3 regions of the Micromonospora sp. BQ32 genome follow, and region 3 is predicted to be linked to each of the others. Evidence: predicted binding sites of a transcription regulator. Region 3 holds the regulator's gene; each other region holds the start of a gene.
The links. Region 3 encodes HrcA, which represses chaperone genes, less so after heat shock. Its sites were predicted from a motif close to GGTTNGCACNCTCNNNNNGAGNGTGCNAACC; they were not measured.

Region 1 (4,530 bases), on a different contig from region 3:
CGACCTGCCCGAGGACGCCGCCGAGGCGGCTTCGATCGTGGACGTGCTCTGGCCCCGGGCCGCCGCCGACCGGCCGGTGGTCGGGCTGGGCGCGTACCGGGGCGCGGAGCTGGTCGGGGTGCTGATCTGCTCGGTGGCATCGGCCGAGCCGGGGATCGGGCACGTGGACCTGGTCGCGGTCCTCCCGGACCAGCGGCGTCGGGGCGTCGGCCGGGCGCTGCTCCAGCGGGCCGAGCGGGTGCTCGCCGAGCGCGGGGCGACCGAGGTGCTGCTGGCCGGAAACCCGCCGTACTACGCGTGGCCGGGCATCGACGTCCGCTACACGCCGGCGGTCTGCGCCGCCCTCGCACTCGGCTACCAGCAGGACCGGACCGCCTGGAACATGACCGCGGACCTGTCGTACGACGGGTCGCCGGCGCTGCGGTCCACGGAGGCGGCCCAGCGGCGGCTGGCCGAGCAGGGCGTCACCGTACGCCGGGCGGAGCCAGCAGACCTGCCGGCGTTGACGGCGTTCGCCCGGTCCACCTTCGGCGGCACGTGGGATGGCGAGTTGGCCGGGTCGGTGGGGCGCGCCGGCGCCGGTTGTCACCTGGCGGAGCGGGACGGCGAGGTGCTCGGCTTCGCCGCGTACGGGTCGTCTCGGCCGAGCTGGTTCGGGCCGATGGGCACCGCCCCGGCCGCAGAGGGGTCGGGCATCGGTGGGGTGCTGTTGCGGCGCTGCCTGCGCGACCAACGGGCGGCGGGGCTGGACCGGGCGCAGATTGGCTGGGTAGGGCCGGTGCCGTTCTATTCGGGCAGCGCGGGCGCGCGGATCGAGCGGGTCTTCTTCCTGTACCGGCGAACCCTACCGACGGCATAACCGGGCAAACGGGACATAGATCCATTCGCCCGCATCGGCCATCGACGCCCCCTACCGTTTCGGTAGAGGAGGCAGCCATGACCACGGATGACAACCAGACCGAGGACGGCCCGCCGATCACCTGGAAACCGGTGGATGAACTCCCCGGCCAACTGCCGTTCGACCGGCTCGACTACGGCGACGCCGAGCAACTGGCCGAGATGACCACCGACGGTGAGTCGTCGGTGGTCGAGGAGCCGCAGGAGATGGTGGACGCGCCGATCCAGCTGCCTCCGCCGTACAACCGGGCACAGAAACGGCGCAACCAGCGCCCACTGCCGACCTGACGACGAACGGGGCGGACCGCGTCAGCGGCCCGCCCCGTTCGGTGTCGGAACTGGACTCAGAAGTCCATGTCCCCGCCACCCGGGCCAGCCGGGGCAGCCGGGGTCTTCTCCGGCTTGTCCGCGACAACGGCCTCGGTGGTGAGGAAGAGCGCCGCGATGGAGGCGGCGTTCTGCAGCGCCGAGCGCGTCACCTTGGCCGGGTCGATGATGCCCGCGGCCAGCAGGTCGACGTACTCGCCATTGGCGGCGTTGAGACCGTGACCCGCTTCGAGGTTACGGACCTTCTCCACCACGACGCCGCCCTCAAGGCCGGCGTTGACGGCGATCTGCCGCAGCGGGGCGTCCAGCGCGACCTTGACGATGTTCGCACCGGTCGCCTCGTCGCCGACCAGGTCGAGCTTGTCGAAGGCGGTCTTGCCGGCCTGCACCAGCGCGACGCCACCACCCGGGACGATGCCCTCCTCGACGGCGGCCTTCGCGTTGCGAACGGCGTCCTCGATGCGGTGCTTGCGCTCCTTGAGCTCGACCTCGGTGGCCGCGCCGACCTTGATCACCGCAACGCCGCCGGCCAGCTTGGCCAGCCGCTCCTGCAGCTTCTCCCGGTCGTAGTCGGAGTCGCTCTTGTCGATCTCGGCCCGGATCTGGTTGACCCGGCCCTGGATCTGCTCGGCGTCACCGGCACCGTCGACGATGGTGGTCTCGTCCTTGGTCACCACGACCTTGCGGGCGCGGCCCAGCATGTCGAGGCTGGCGGCGTCGAGCTTGAGGCCGACCTCCTCGCTGATGACCTGGCCACCGGCGAGGATGGCGATGTCGGTCAGCATGGCCTTGCGGCGGTCACCGAAGCCCGGCGCCTTGACGGCGACCGACTTGAAGGTGCCACGGACCTTGTTGACCACCAGGGTGGCGAGGGCCTCGCCCTCCAGGTCCTCGGCGATGATCAGCAGCGGCTTGCCCGACTGCATGACCTTCTCCAGGATCGGGAGCAGGTCCTTCACCGACGAGATCTTGCTGTTGGCGATCAGGATGTACGGGTCGTCGAAGACGGCCTCCATACGCTCCGGGTCGGTCATGAAGTAGGCCGAGATGTAGCCCTTGTCGAAGCGCATACCCTCGGTGAGCTCCAGCTCCAGCCCGAAGGTGTTGCTCTCCTCGACGGTGATGACGCCTTCCTTGCCGACCTTGTCCATCGCCTCGGCGATGATCTCGCCGACGGTGCTGTCGCCAGCGGAGATGGAGGCGGTGGAGGCGATCTGCTCCTTGGTCTCGACGTCCTTGGCGAGCTTGGACAGCTCCTCCGAGACGCTCGCGACCGCAGCCTCGATGCCCCGCTTCAGGGCCATCGGGTTGGCGCCAGCGGCCACGTTGCGCAGGCCCTCGCGAACCAGGGCCTGGGCCAGGACGGTCGCCGTCGTCGTGCCGTCACCGGCAACGTCGTCGGTCTTCTTGGCGACCTCCTTGACCAGCTCAGCGCCGATCTTCTCGTACGGGTCCTCGAGCTCGATTTCCTTGGCGATGCTCACACCATCGTTGGTGATGGTGGGGGCACCCCACTTCTTCTCGAGCACGACGTTGCGGCCCTTGGGGCCGAGGGTCACCTTTACGGCGTCGGCGAGCTGGTTCATGCCCCGCTCGAGGCCGCGGCGCGCCTCTTCGTCGAACGCGATCATCTTGGCCATACGGCGTTGTCCTCCTGGACACTCACGGGCCACCCGAGATGTGTGCCCCGGATGGGCCGCCTGGTGTACGCACCTTGGGACGTCGCCACCTGGCGACGACGACGTCCTTCGGCCGGGCCGGATAGCCCGCGACGACCGGCCATGTGCCGCCCCGGCGTCTCCACGCCGGCGCAACCTGGCCCCACCGTCCCGACCATTGGCACTCACGGTATGCGAGTGCCAATGACTTGTTTAGCACTCTCCCCTGCCGAGTGCAAGCACGATGCCGCCGCTCAGCCGAGTTCCGCAGCCAGTCCAGCGGTGTTCACCGGCGCCTCATGGGCGCGCTGCTCGGCGTACGTCACCAGCAGACCGACCATCTGGGCGAGGTGGGCCGGCAGGGCCAGCACCGCGGTGACCCCGATCACCACCACCGCTCCGGCCGCGGTGCCCGGCGACGCGAACGGATCCGCACCGAACGCGGAGGTGCCCACCCCCTCCAGGGAACTGGAGACCAGACTGACGACGATCACCGCCAGGGCCACCAGGGCCACCCGACCGAGCAGCAGGCCGAGCCGGTCGTGGAACATCCGGAACGAGCGGCCGATCGGGTTGCGGCGTTCGAAGAGATAGGCCGGGCCGGCCATGCTCAGCGCGAACGCCAGGTAGATGCCCGGCAGCACGCAGAAACAGACACCGACGCCGATGAGCAGGCTGATCAACAGGGTCCAGCCCCACAGCCCGAGCGCCCGACGAAGGCCGTAGCGCAACGCCGACTCCAGACTGGCTGGCTGGCCAGCGGCCTGCCGGGTGATCACCCAGCTGCCCGCGGCCCACCCGACGGCCTGCACCACGCCCACCAACAGACTGCCGCCGACCAGCACGAGAAGGAGGCTCCCCAACTCGGCGGCGAAATTGTCCGGCAGCGCGGCGCCAGGAGCACTCTCGGTCTGGGCGGCCCACTTCGCCGACGGGTCCACCCCGAGGGCGATCACCGAGAGCACCGCCGCCGGCAGCACCTGGGTGAGCAGCATGATCGGCACCAACTGCCGCCAGCCCCGACGCAGCGCTCCCCCGCACCGGTTGAACCATCCGCCGATGCCGGCACCGGGCGGCGTGACCAGGGCATCGTTCGGGTCGAACCCGTAACCAGGCGGGTACCAGCCGACCGGCGGCCCCGGATACCACGGCTGCCCGCCGTAGGGACCCGACCCGACCGGGTAACCCCCGGTGGGTGGGAACGCCCAGCCCTGCGGCGGCGGAGCCGCACCCCAGGCACCCTGCGCGGGATCCCAGCCGGGCGGTGGGGCAGCCTGGCCAGCCGGGGGCATACCCGACTGCCAGCCGGGCGGCCCGACGTCGCCAGAGGGCGGGCCAGCCGGGGGCGGCGCACCCGGCCCCCAGCCGGGCGGTGGACCGGACTGGCCGGGGCCGCCAGCGGGCGAGGACGGATCGGACGGGTCCGGCTCCCCCGACCCGGGGGACGGAGTGGGCGGGGGCGGCTGGTCGGTCATGAACGCTCCTCAGCATCGGCTGGAACGGTTCACGATCTTCCCGGCTGCGCGCCGCTGCCGCAGCCCCGACTCAGGGGCCGATCGGCCAGGAAGCTCAGCCGATGACGCGTACGTGCTCTGCCTGCGGGCCCTTCTGGCCCTGGGCAACCTCGAACTCGACCCGCTGACCGTCG
Region 2 (4,530 bases), on a different contig from region 3:
CCGGTCAACACCGCGACCGGTTCGGCGATCCCGATCGCGACGGCGGCGGCGGTGATTCCGGCCAGCGCGGCGTACCGCCGTGACGTGGTGCTCATCGGCCCAGTGTGCGCGATCATCTCGCCCGGTCGCCAACAACGTCAGCGTTCGGTAATGACCTACCAGCCGACAAGACGAGCCGGGGCACACCGCCGTACGGCGGTGTGCCCCGGAACGGGTGTCGCTACCGGATCAGAAGCCCGGGCCGTGCTGGTGGCCGTGACCGTGGCCGTGCCCGCCGGCGGCGGCCGGCTCGGCCTGCTCCGGCTTCTCCACCACGAGGCTCTCCGTGGTGAGCAGCAGACCGGCGATCGAGGCGGCGTTGGTGACCGCGTTGCGGGTCACCTTCACCGGGTCGATGATGCCGGCCTTGACCAGGTCGACGTACTCGCCCTTGGCGGCGTCGAGGCCGTTGCCCCACTCGAGGTCGGCGACCTTCTGCGTCACGACGTAGCCGTCGTGACCGGCGTTCTGGGCGATCCAGCGCAGCGGCTCGACGAGCGCCTTGCGCACGACCGAGACGCCGACCTTCTCGTCACCGGTGAAGCCCAGGTCGTCGTCGAGCACCGACAGGATCTGCACCAGGGCGGCGCCGCCGCCGGGCACAGTGCCCTCCTCGACCGCAGCCTTGGTCGCCGCGATGGCGTCCTCGATGCGGTGCTTGCGCTCCTTCATCTCGACCTCGGTAGCCGCGCCAGCCTTGATGACGGCGATGCCACCGGAGAGCTTCGCCAGCCGCTCGGCCAGCTTCTCCCGGTCCCAGTCGGAGTCGGATGCCTCGATCTCCTTGCGGATCTGGGAGACCCGGTCGGCGACGTCGGCCTTCTGGCCGCCGCCGTCGACGATCGTGGTGTTCTCCTTGTCGACCACGACGCGCCGGGCGGTGCCGAGCACCTCCAGGCCGACCTGGTCGAGCTTGTAGCCCAGCTCCGGGGCGACCAGCTCGGCGCCCGTGGAGATCGCGATGTCCTGGAGCATCGCCTTGCGCCGGTCACCGAAGCCCGGGGCCTTGACCGCGCAGACCTTGAGGGTCTTGCGCAGCGAGTTGACCACCAGGGTGGAGAGCGCCTGGCCGTCCACGTCCTCGGCGATGATCAGCAGGGGCTTGCTGTTCTGCAGGACCTTCTCCAGCAGCGGCAGCAGCTCCTCGATCGCCGAGATCTTCTGGGTGGTGACCAGGACGTACGCGTCCTCAAGGACGGACTCCTGACCCTCCAGGTCGGTGACGAAGTTCGGCGAGATGAAGCCCTTGTCGAACTGGAGACCCTCGGTCACGTCCAGTTCGGTGGTGAGCATCGAGCCTTCCTCGACGGTGATGACACCGTCGCGGCCGACGCGCTCCATCGCCTCGGCGATCAGGTCGCCGATCGTGGAGTCCTGCGCGGAGATCGTCGCCACGTTCGCGATCGACTCCTTACTGGTGACCTCGGCGGCACGGCCGAGCAGCGCCTCGGAGACCTTGACGGCCGCCGCGTCGATGCCCCGCTTGAGGCCGGCCGGGTTGGTCCCGGCGGTCACGTTGCGCAGACCCTCGCGAACCATCGCCTGGGCCAGCACGGTCGCGGTGGTGGTCCCGTCGCCGGCGACGTCGTTGGTCTTGGTCGCCACCTCCTTGACCAGCTGCGCGCCAAGGTTCTCGTACGGGTTGGTGAGCTCGATCTCCTTGGCGATGGTCACACCATCGTTGGTGATCGTCGGCGCACCGAATTTCTTGTCCAGGACGACGTTGCGCCCGCGCGGGCCGAGGGTGACCTTGACCGCGTCCGCGAGGGCGTTGACACCGTGCTCCAGCAGGTGCCGGGCGTCGTCCGAGAAGCTCAGGATCTTCGCCATTAATGTCCCTTCGAAGCGCCATTGCCCCGGCCCGGCGAGCCGGACCGGGGCAGTGGCACTGATCGGTTGCTTACTTCTCGATGACCGCGAGGACGTCGCGGGCGGAGAGCACCAGGTACTCCTCGCCGGCGTACTTGACCTCGGTGCCGCCGTACTTCGAGTAGAGGACGGTGTCGCCGACCTGCACGTCAACCGGAACCCGGTTGCCGTTGTCGTCGACGCGCCCCGGGCCCACAGCGAGGACGGTGCCCTCCTGCGGCTTCTCCTTGGCGGTGTCGGGGATCACGATGCCCGACGCCGTGGTGGTCTCAGCCTCGTTCGCCTGGACCACGATGCGGTCCTCGAGCGGCTTGATCGCAACCTTGGTCGCGGTAGTCACGGGCATACCCTCCTGGGGTACTGGTTTCGTTGCTGGCCAGCGGGGCTGACCAGCGTCAATCTGCCTCATGCCACCGGGCGGTGCCGTCGTCGCGGGTGCCGGTCCGCCTGGCGTGCGCACCCGGGTCGCGAGACCCGGAAGCTGGCACCCTCAGGGTGAGAGTGCTAATCGCAGGTTATTCCGTGGCTAGCACTCCGTCAAGGAGAGTGCCAGCGCGTCGCGCCCCGCCAGCCAGGATTTTCGGGTCGGCCGGGACAATGGCCGGGTGGATCTCGATCAGCTGGCGGCGCTGCGTACCCCTGAGGGGTCGGCCGCCCTCACGGCGGCGGCCGGGCTGGCCGGCGGTGATCCACTGGCCGCGGCGTCGGCGCTGCGCGCGGCCGGGGTGCCGCCGACGTTGGCCGCGGCGGCACTCACCCAGGCCGAGCTGCGCCACCGTGCGGTCGGCAAGTTCGGCCCGGCCGCCGCTGGGATGTTCCTCACCCGTCCCGGCCTGGAGCAGGCCACCCGCCGGGTGGTCGCCGACCGTCGGGCCGCCCGGTTGTACGCGGCCGGCGTGCGCACCCTGGCCGACCTCGGGTGCGGGCTCGGGGCCGACGCGTTGGCCGCCGCCCGGGCCGGCATCCGGGTGTACGGGGTGGAGGCCGACCCGGTGACCGCCGCGATGGCCGCCGCCAACGCCACGGCGGCCGGGCTGGCCGAGCTGTTCACGGTCGAGTGCGGCGACGCGACCGGGTTCGACGTGTCCCGGGTCGACGGGGTCTTCTGCGATCCGGCCCGCCGCACCAGCGGCACCGGGCGGCGGATCTTCGACCCGCGCGCGTACTCGCCACCGTGGGACTTCGTCACCGGGCTGGCCGAGCGGGTGCCGCGCACCGTGGTGAAGGTGGCGCCGGGCCTGGACCACGCGCTCATTCCGGCCGGCGCGGAGGCCGAGTGGGTCGGCGTGGACGGCGACCTGGTCGAGGCCGCGCTCTGGTGCGGCGAACTGGCGGAGGTGCCCCGCCGAGCCACCCTCTACCGCCAGCGGGGTGCCGAGGCCCACCGCCACCAGCTCACCGGCTCGGGTGCCGCCGAGGCGCCGGTCGGGCCGCCGCGCCGATACCTGTACGACCCGGACCCGGCGGTGGTCCGCGCGCACCTCGTCGCCGAACTGGCCACCGAACTGGACGCCACCCTGGGCGATCCGAGCATCGCCTACCTCTACGCCGACCAGCCGATCCGCACCCCGTACGCGCGCTGTCTGGAGATCACCGACGTGCTGCCGTTCTCGCTCAAGCGGCTGCGGGCGCTGCTGCGCGACCGTCGGGTGGGCCGCGTGGAGATTCTCAAGCGGGGTTCGGCGCTCACCCCGGAGCAGCTCCGGCGGGACCTGCGGCTGGCCGGGGACGAGGCGGCGAGTCTGGTGCTCACCCGGGTCGACGGCGCACCGACGGTGCTGATCGGCCGGCCTGTCGACTAGCCCCGTCTCGACTAGCCTCGTCGCTGTGGCGGGACAGGGCACGCCGGCAACGGCACTGGTGGTCAAGCGCGGGATCGCGCATCGCACCCATCCGTACCGGGTGTCGCCGGACGCCCCGAACTACGGCGCATTGGTGGCGGTGGCGCTCGGTGTGGCACCGGAGCGCGTGTTCAAGTCGCTGGTGACCGAGGTCGACGGCGCGCTCACCGTGGCGGTCGTCCCGGTCACCGGCGAGTTGGATCTCAAGGCGCTCGCGGCGGCGGTCGGCGGCAAGCGGGCGGCGTTGGCCGACCGGGCGGTCGCCGAGCGGGCCACCGGCTACGTGCGCGGTGGGATCAGCCCGCTCGGGCAGCGTCGACGGTTGCCCACCGTGCTGGACGAATCCGCGCTGGATCTCCCGACGATCTACGTCTCGGCTGGTCGGCGCGGTCTGCAACTCGAACTGGCCGCAGCGGATCTGGTGGCGCTGACCGACGCCCGCACCGCGCCGTTGCAGACCCACTGACGACCTTCGTTACGTCGACTCCCCCGTGGGATACCCGGGGAGTAACAGTCGCGTTGCTGAATTGTTATCGCTCCCAACAAACTATGCACCTGCGCGGTCTTGTGGAGCCGGTGTGACGCGAAATACGTTGCCGGACACAACAAAACAACACCTCCCCCACCTCCGAAAGGACCCTGCACATGCGTAAGGGGATCCTCACCATCGCCGCCGTGGGCCTGCTCACGACCGGCGGCTTGACCGCCTGTGGCGACGACTCCGGCGACAAGGCCGGCTCCGACAAGACCCCCAAGATCGGCGTGATCCTGCCGGACAGCA
Region 3 (4,530 bases):
TCTCGTTGGGCATGCAGTCCGCCTCCCCGGGAGTGCTGGCGATCCTGGACCGCAAACACAGCGCCGGCCGGGCCACCGCCGCCGCCCTGGAGGCCCGCGACGCCGGGTTCGAGCACGTCAACCTGGACCTGATCTACGGCACCCCGGGGGAGCGGGCCGAGGACTTCGCCGCCTCGCTGGAGCAGGTCGTCGCCGCCGGGGTGGACCACGTCAGCGCGTACGCCCTGATCGTCGAGGACGGCACCCGGCTCGCCGCCCGAATGCGGCGCGGCGAGCTGGCGTACCCCAGCGACGACGTGGCCGCGGACCGCTACCTGGCCGCGGAGGCCGCGCTCGACGCGGCCGGGCTCTCCTGGTACGAGGTCTCCAACTGGGCCCGCACCGAGGAGGCCCGCTGCCGGCACAACCTGCTCTACTGGACCGGCGCGGACTGGTGGGGGCTGGGGCCGGGGGCGCACAGCCACGTCGGCGGGGTCCGCTGGTGGAACGTGAAACACCCCTCGGCGTACGCCCAGCGGTTGGCCGCCGGCGCGTCTCCCGGCCTGGCCCGGGAGGTGCTCACCGTCGACGAGGCGCACATGGAGGACGTGATGCTGCGGCTGCGGCTGGCCAGTGGCCTCCCGCTGGCGGTGCTCGACGCCACCGGCCGGGCCGGCGCCGAGCGGGCCCTGGCCGGCGGTCTACTGGCCGCCGACGAGTACGCCGCCGGCCGGGCGGTGCTCACCCTGCGTGGACGGCTGCTGGCCGACGCCGTCGTCCGCGACCTGCTGCCCTGAGTGGCCCGCTCGCCCCGGAACCGGGCAGCGGTGTTCCGGACCGGCCGGGGGAGCGGCCGGCCCGGTTCACTTGATGAAGTTGGCCGTCATCGGGTAGCGGTACGGGGTGCCCTCGTTGGCCTTCATGCCGGCGATGATCCCGAACAGGATCTGGATCACCACGACGGCGATGCTGGGCAGGAAGAGCAGGCACCAGCTCACGAAGAGCAGCACGAACGCGATGATCGACCAGAGGATCTGGAAGTTCAGGGCGGCGAGGGCGTGTGCCCGGACGGTCGGCGACTGCTGGCCGCGGGCCAGGTAGGCGATCAGCGGGGCGACGAAGCCCAGCGGGCCGAAGCTGACCAGCGCGCCGACGGCGCCGCCGAAGTGCGCGACCAGCGCCCAGGTCTTGTCCTCGTTGTTGGTGTAGCCGCCGCCGGGGCCGCCGTAGGCACCACCGGCCGGGTAACCGCCGGGTGGGGGGAAGCCCCCGGGCGGGGGATAGTCGCCTGCCGGAGGGTAGCCGCCTGACGGCGGTTGGTCACCGGTGGGCGGCGGATAGCCACCGGCCGGGGGATAGCCGGCCGGGCCGGGTGCCCCGGACAGTGGTGCGGTGGGCGGCTCGGCCGACGAGGACGGCCCCGGCGAGGTGGGCTCCGGCGGGTAGTTGCCGGGATCGCCCGATCCGGGAGGGCGGGGAGGTTCAGTCATGGATGTCACGGTAGGGGCCGGTGGCAACGCCGCACCAGAGCGACACCGCCTGGCAGTGCGGGCCGATCGGCCCAGCAAGGTGGCGCGGGCCGCACCGACGGGTGGCCGTTGATCATCGCGTCGGCGGGCCCGCCGACGTAGACTGGCACTCGTTACAGTCGAGTGCCAGGACGGCCCGGCCGGCTCACAGCGCCGGCGGCCGACGTGCGACAGGAGGTGCGGAGGATGGGTCTCGACGACCGGAAGCTCGCCGTGCTCCGCGCCATCGTCGAAGACTACGTCTCCACCCAGGAGCCGGTCGGCAGCAAGGCGCTGGTCGAGCGGCACCAGCTCGGGGTCTCCCCGGCCACGGTCCGCAACGACATGGCCGTGCTGGAGGAGGAGGGCTACATCCGGCAGCCGCACACCAGTGCCGGCCGGGTGCCCACCGACCGCGGCTACCGCCTCTTCGTCGACCGGTTGTCCCGGGTCAAGCCGCTCAGCCCGGCCGAGCGCCGGGCCATCGAGCGCTTCCTGGTCGGCGCGGTCGACCTCGACGACGTGGTGCACCGCACGGTGCGGTTGCTCGCCCAGCTGACCCGGCAGGTCGCCGTCGTGCAGTACCCGAGCCTGGCCCGCTCCTCGGTGCGGCACCTGGAGCTGGTGCCGATCTCCACCACCCGGCTGATGCTCGTCATGATCGCCGATACCGGGCGGGTGGAGCAGCGACTCGTCGAGCTGCCCGGGCCGGTGCCCGCCGACGACGTCACCGACCTGCGCCGACTGATCAACGAGAAGCTCGCCAACGCCCGGCTGTCCGAGACGCCGCCGCTGGTGCAGGCGCTGGTCGAGGAAGCGCCGACCGGGCTGCGTCCGACCATGACCACGCTCGCCACCGTCCTGCTGGAGACGCTGGTCGAGCGGCATGAGGAGCGGATCGCGCTCGCCGGCACCGCGAACCTCACCCGGGGCGGCCTGCTCGATTTCCAGGGCTCCCTGCGGCCGATCCTCGAAGCCCTGGAGGAGGAGGTCGTGCTGCTCAAGCTCATCGGTGAGACCGAGCCGAGCACGACCCGGGTGCTGATCGGCGACGAGAACGAGTTCGACAACCTGCGCGCCGCCTCGGTGGTCAGCACCGGGTACGGCCCGGGCACCACCATCGTGGGCGGCCTGGGGGTGCTGGGGCCCACCCGGATGGACTACCCCGGCAACATCGCCACGGTGCGCGCCGTGGCACGCTACGTGGGCGAGTTGCTGGCCCAGAACTGATTGGTCAGGGCCGATGCGGCCGGCTGCGGCCGCCGACCGGCGCAACGCGAGACGAACATGAGGACACGGAACGCAGTGGCCAGGGACTACTACGGCATCCTCGGTGTGAGCCGGGAAGCCTCCGATGACGAGATCAAGCGCGCCTACCGCAAGCTGGCGCGCCAGTTCCACCCGGACGTCAATCCGGACCCGGAGGCTCAGGAGAAGTTCAAGGACATCAACGCCGCGTACGAGGTCCTCTCGGACGACCGGAAGCGGCAGATCGTCGACCTGGGTGGCGACCCGCTCGCCCCGGGTGGCGGCGGCGCCGGCGGCCCGGGTGGCCCTGGAGGCGCCGGCCCGTTCGTCGGCTTCCAGGACATCATGGACGCGTTCTTCGGGGGTGCGGGCGGTGGCGCCCGTGGCCCACGGCCGCGTACCCGCCCGGGCGCCGACGCGATCCTGCGGCTCGAACTCGACCTGCACGAGACGGCGTTCGGCGTCGAGGCCCCGATCACCGTCGACACCGCGGTGCTCTGCACCACCTGCTCGGGCGCCGGCACGGCCGCCGGCACGCACCTGGCGACCTGCGAGGCGTGCGGCGGTCGGGGCGAGGTGCAGTCGGTGCAGCGCACCTTCCTCGGCCAGGTGGTCTCCGCCCGGCCGTGCACCGTGTGCCAGGGCTACGGCACCACCATCCCGCACCCCTGCCCCACCTGCGCCGGCGACGGCCGGGTGCGGACCCGCCGCTCGCTGACCGTCAAGATCCCGGCCGGCGTCGAGGACGGCATGCGGATCCGGCTGGCCCAGCAGGGCGAGGTGGGCCCCGGTGGCGGCACCGCCGGTGACCTCTACGTGGAGATCCACGAGCGCCCGCACGACGTGTACTCCCGCAAGGGCGACGACCTGCACTGTCGGGTCACCGTGCCGATGACGGCGGCCGCGCTGGGCACCCGGCTGACCATCAAGACGCTGGACAGCGAGGAGACCGTCGACGTCAAGGCCGGCACCCAGCCGGCCAGCACGCTGCGACTGCGCGCCCGGGGCGTGCCGCACCTGCGCGGCACCGGCCGAGGCGACCTTTACGTGCACCTCGACGTGCGGACGCCGACCAAGCTCGACCCGGACCAGGAAAAGATGCTGCGCGACTTCGCCAAGACCCGCGGTGAGGAGGTCGCCGAGCTGTCCAAGCAGGGCGGCTTCTTCTCCCGGATGCGCGACGCGTTCAACGGGCACGCCTGAGGTGTCCGCACCGCTGTTCCTGGTCGAGGCGCTGCCCACCGGCGACGCGCTGACCCTGGACGGCCCGGAGGGGCACCACGCCGCCACCGTGCAGCGGCTGCGCGTCGGCGAGGAGCTGCTGCTCGCCGACGGCAGGGGTGGCACGGCCGCCGCCGTGGTCACGGCCGTCGGCCGGGGCACCCTGGAGGTCAGCGTCACCTCCCGGGGGTACGCGGACGCGCCCGTACCCCGGCTGGTGACCGTGCAGGGCATCGCCAAGGGTGACCGGGGTGAGCTGGCCGTGCAGGCGATGACCGAGGTCGGGGTGGACGAGATCGTGCCCTGGGCGGCATCGCGTTCGGTGACCCAGTGGCGCGGCGACCGGGGCGTACGCGCCCGGGAGAAGTGGGTGGCCACCGCCCGGGAGGCGGCGAAGCAGGCCCGCCGGCCATGGCTGCCGGTGGTGGCCGGCGCGCCGGACGAGTCCACCGCCACGGTGGCCCGCCGGATCGCCGGTGCCGCCGCCGGGTTCGTGCTGCACGAGGAGGCCGAGGACCGGCTCACCACCGCAGAGCTGCCCTCCGTCGGCGAGATCGTGCTGGTGGTCGGCCCG

Region 1: the regulator HrcA is predicted to act here: its motif matches at 3,059-3,089, upstream of groL (chaperonin GroEL).
Region 2: the regulator HrcA is predicted to act here: its motif matches at 2,388-2,418, upstream of groES (co-chaperone GroES).

What each region holds. Positions count from the first base shown of each region.
Region 1 covers NZ_JCADBI010000005.1:141,065-145,594, forward strand. Annotated here, with positions in the region: gene AC5L30_RS12750 (GNAT family N-acetyltransferase) at 1-859, shown strand, start outside; gene AC5L30_RS12755 (hypothetical protein) at 937-1,185, shown strand; gene groL (chaperonin GroEL) at 1,242-2,864, opposite strand; gene AC5L30_RS12765 (hypothetical protein) at 3,137-4,357, opposite strand; gene AC5L30_RS12770 (cold-shock protein) at 4,452-4,530, opposite strand, start outside.
Region 2 covers NZ_JCADBI010000013.1:210,234-214,763, reverse strand. Annotated here, with positions in the region: gene groL (chaperonin GroEL) at 229-1,869, opposite strand; gene groES (co-chaperone GroES) at 1,940-2,254, opposite strand; gene AC5L30_RS23815 (THUMP-like domain-containing protein) at 2,514-3,710, shown strand; gene ybaK (Cys-tRNA(Pro) deacylase) at 3,736-4,215, shown strand; gene AC5L30_RS23805 (sugar ABC transporter substrate-binding protein) at 4,395-4,530, shown strand, end outside.
Region 3 covers NZ_JCADBI010000021.1:68,622-73,151, forward strand. Annotated here, with positions in the region: gene hemW (radical SAM family heme chaperone HemW) at 1-776, shown strand, start outside; gene AC5L30_RS29380 (DUF4870 domain-containing protein) at 843-1,469, opposite strand; gene hrcA (heat-inducible transcriptional repressor HrcA) at 1,695-2,717, shown strand; gene dnaJ (molecular chaperone DnaJ) at 2,793-3,938, shown strand; gene AC5L30_RS29395 (16S rRNA (uracil(1498)-N(3))-methyltransferase) at 3,940-4,530, shown strand, end outside.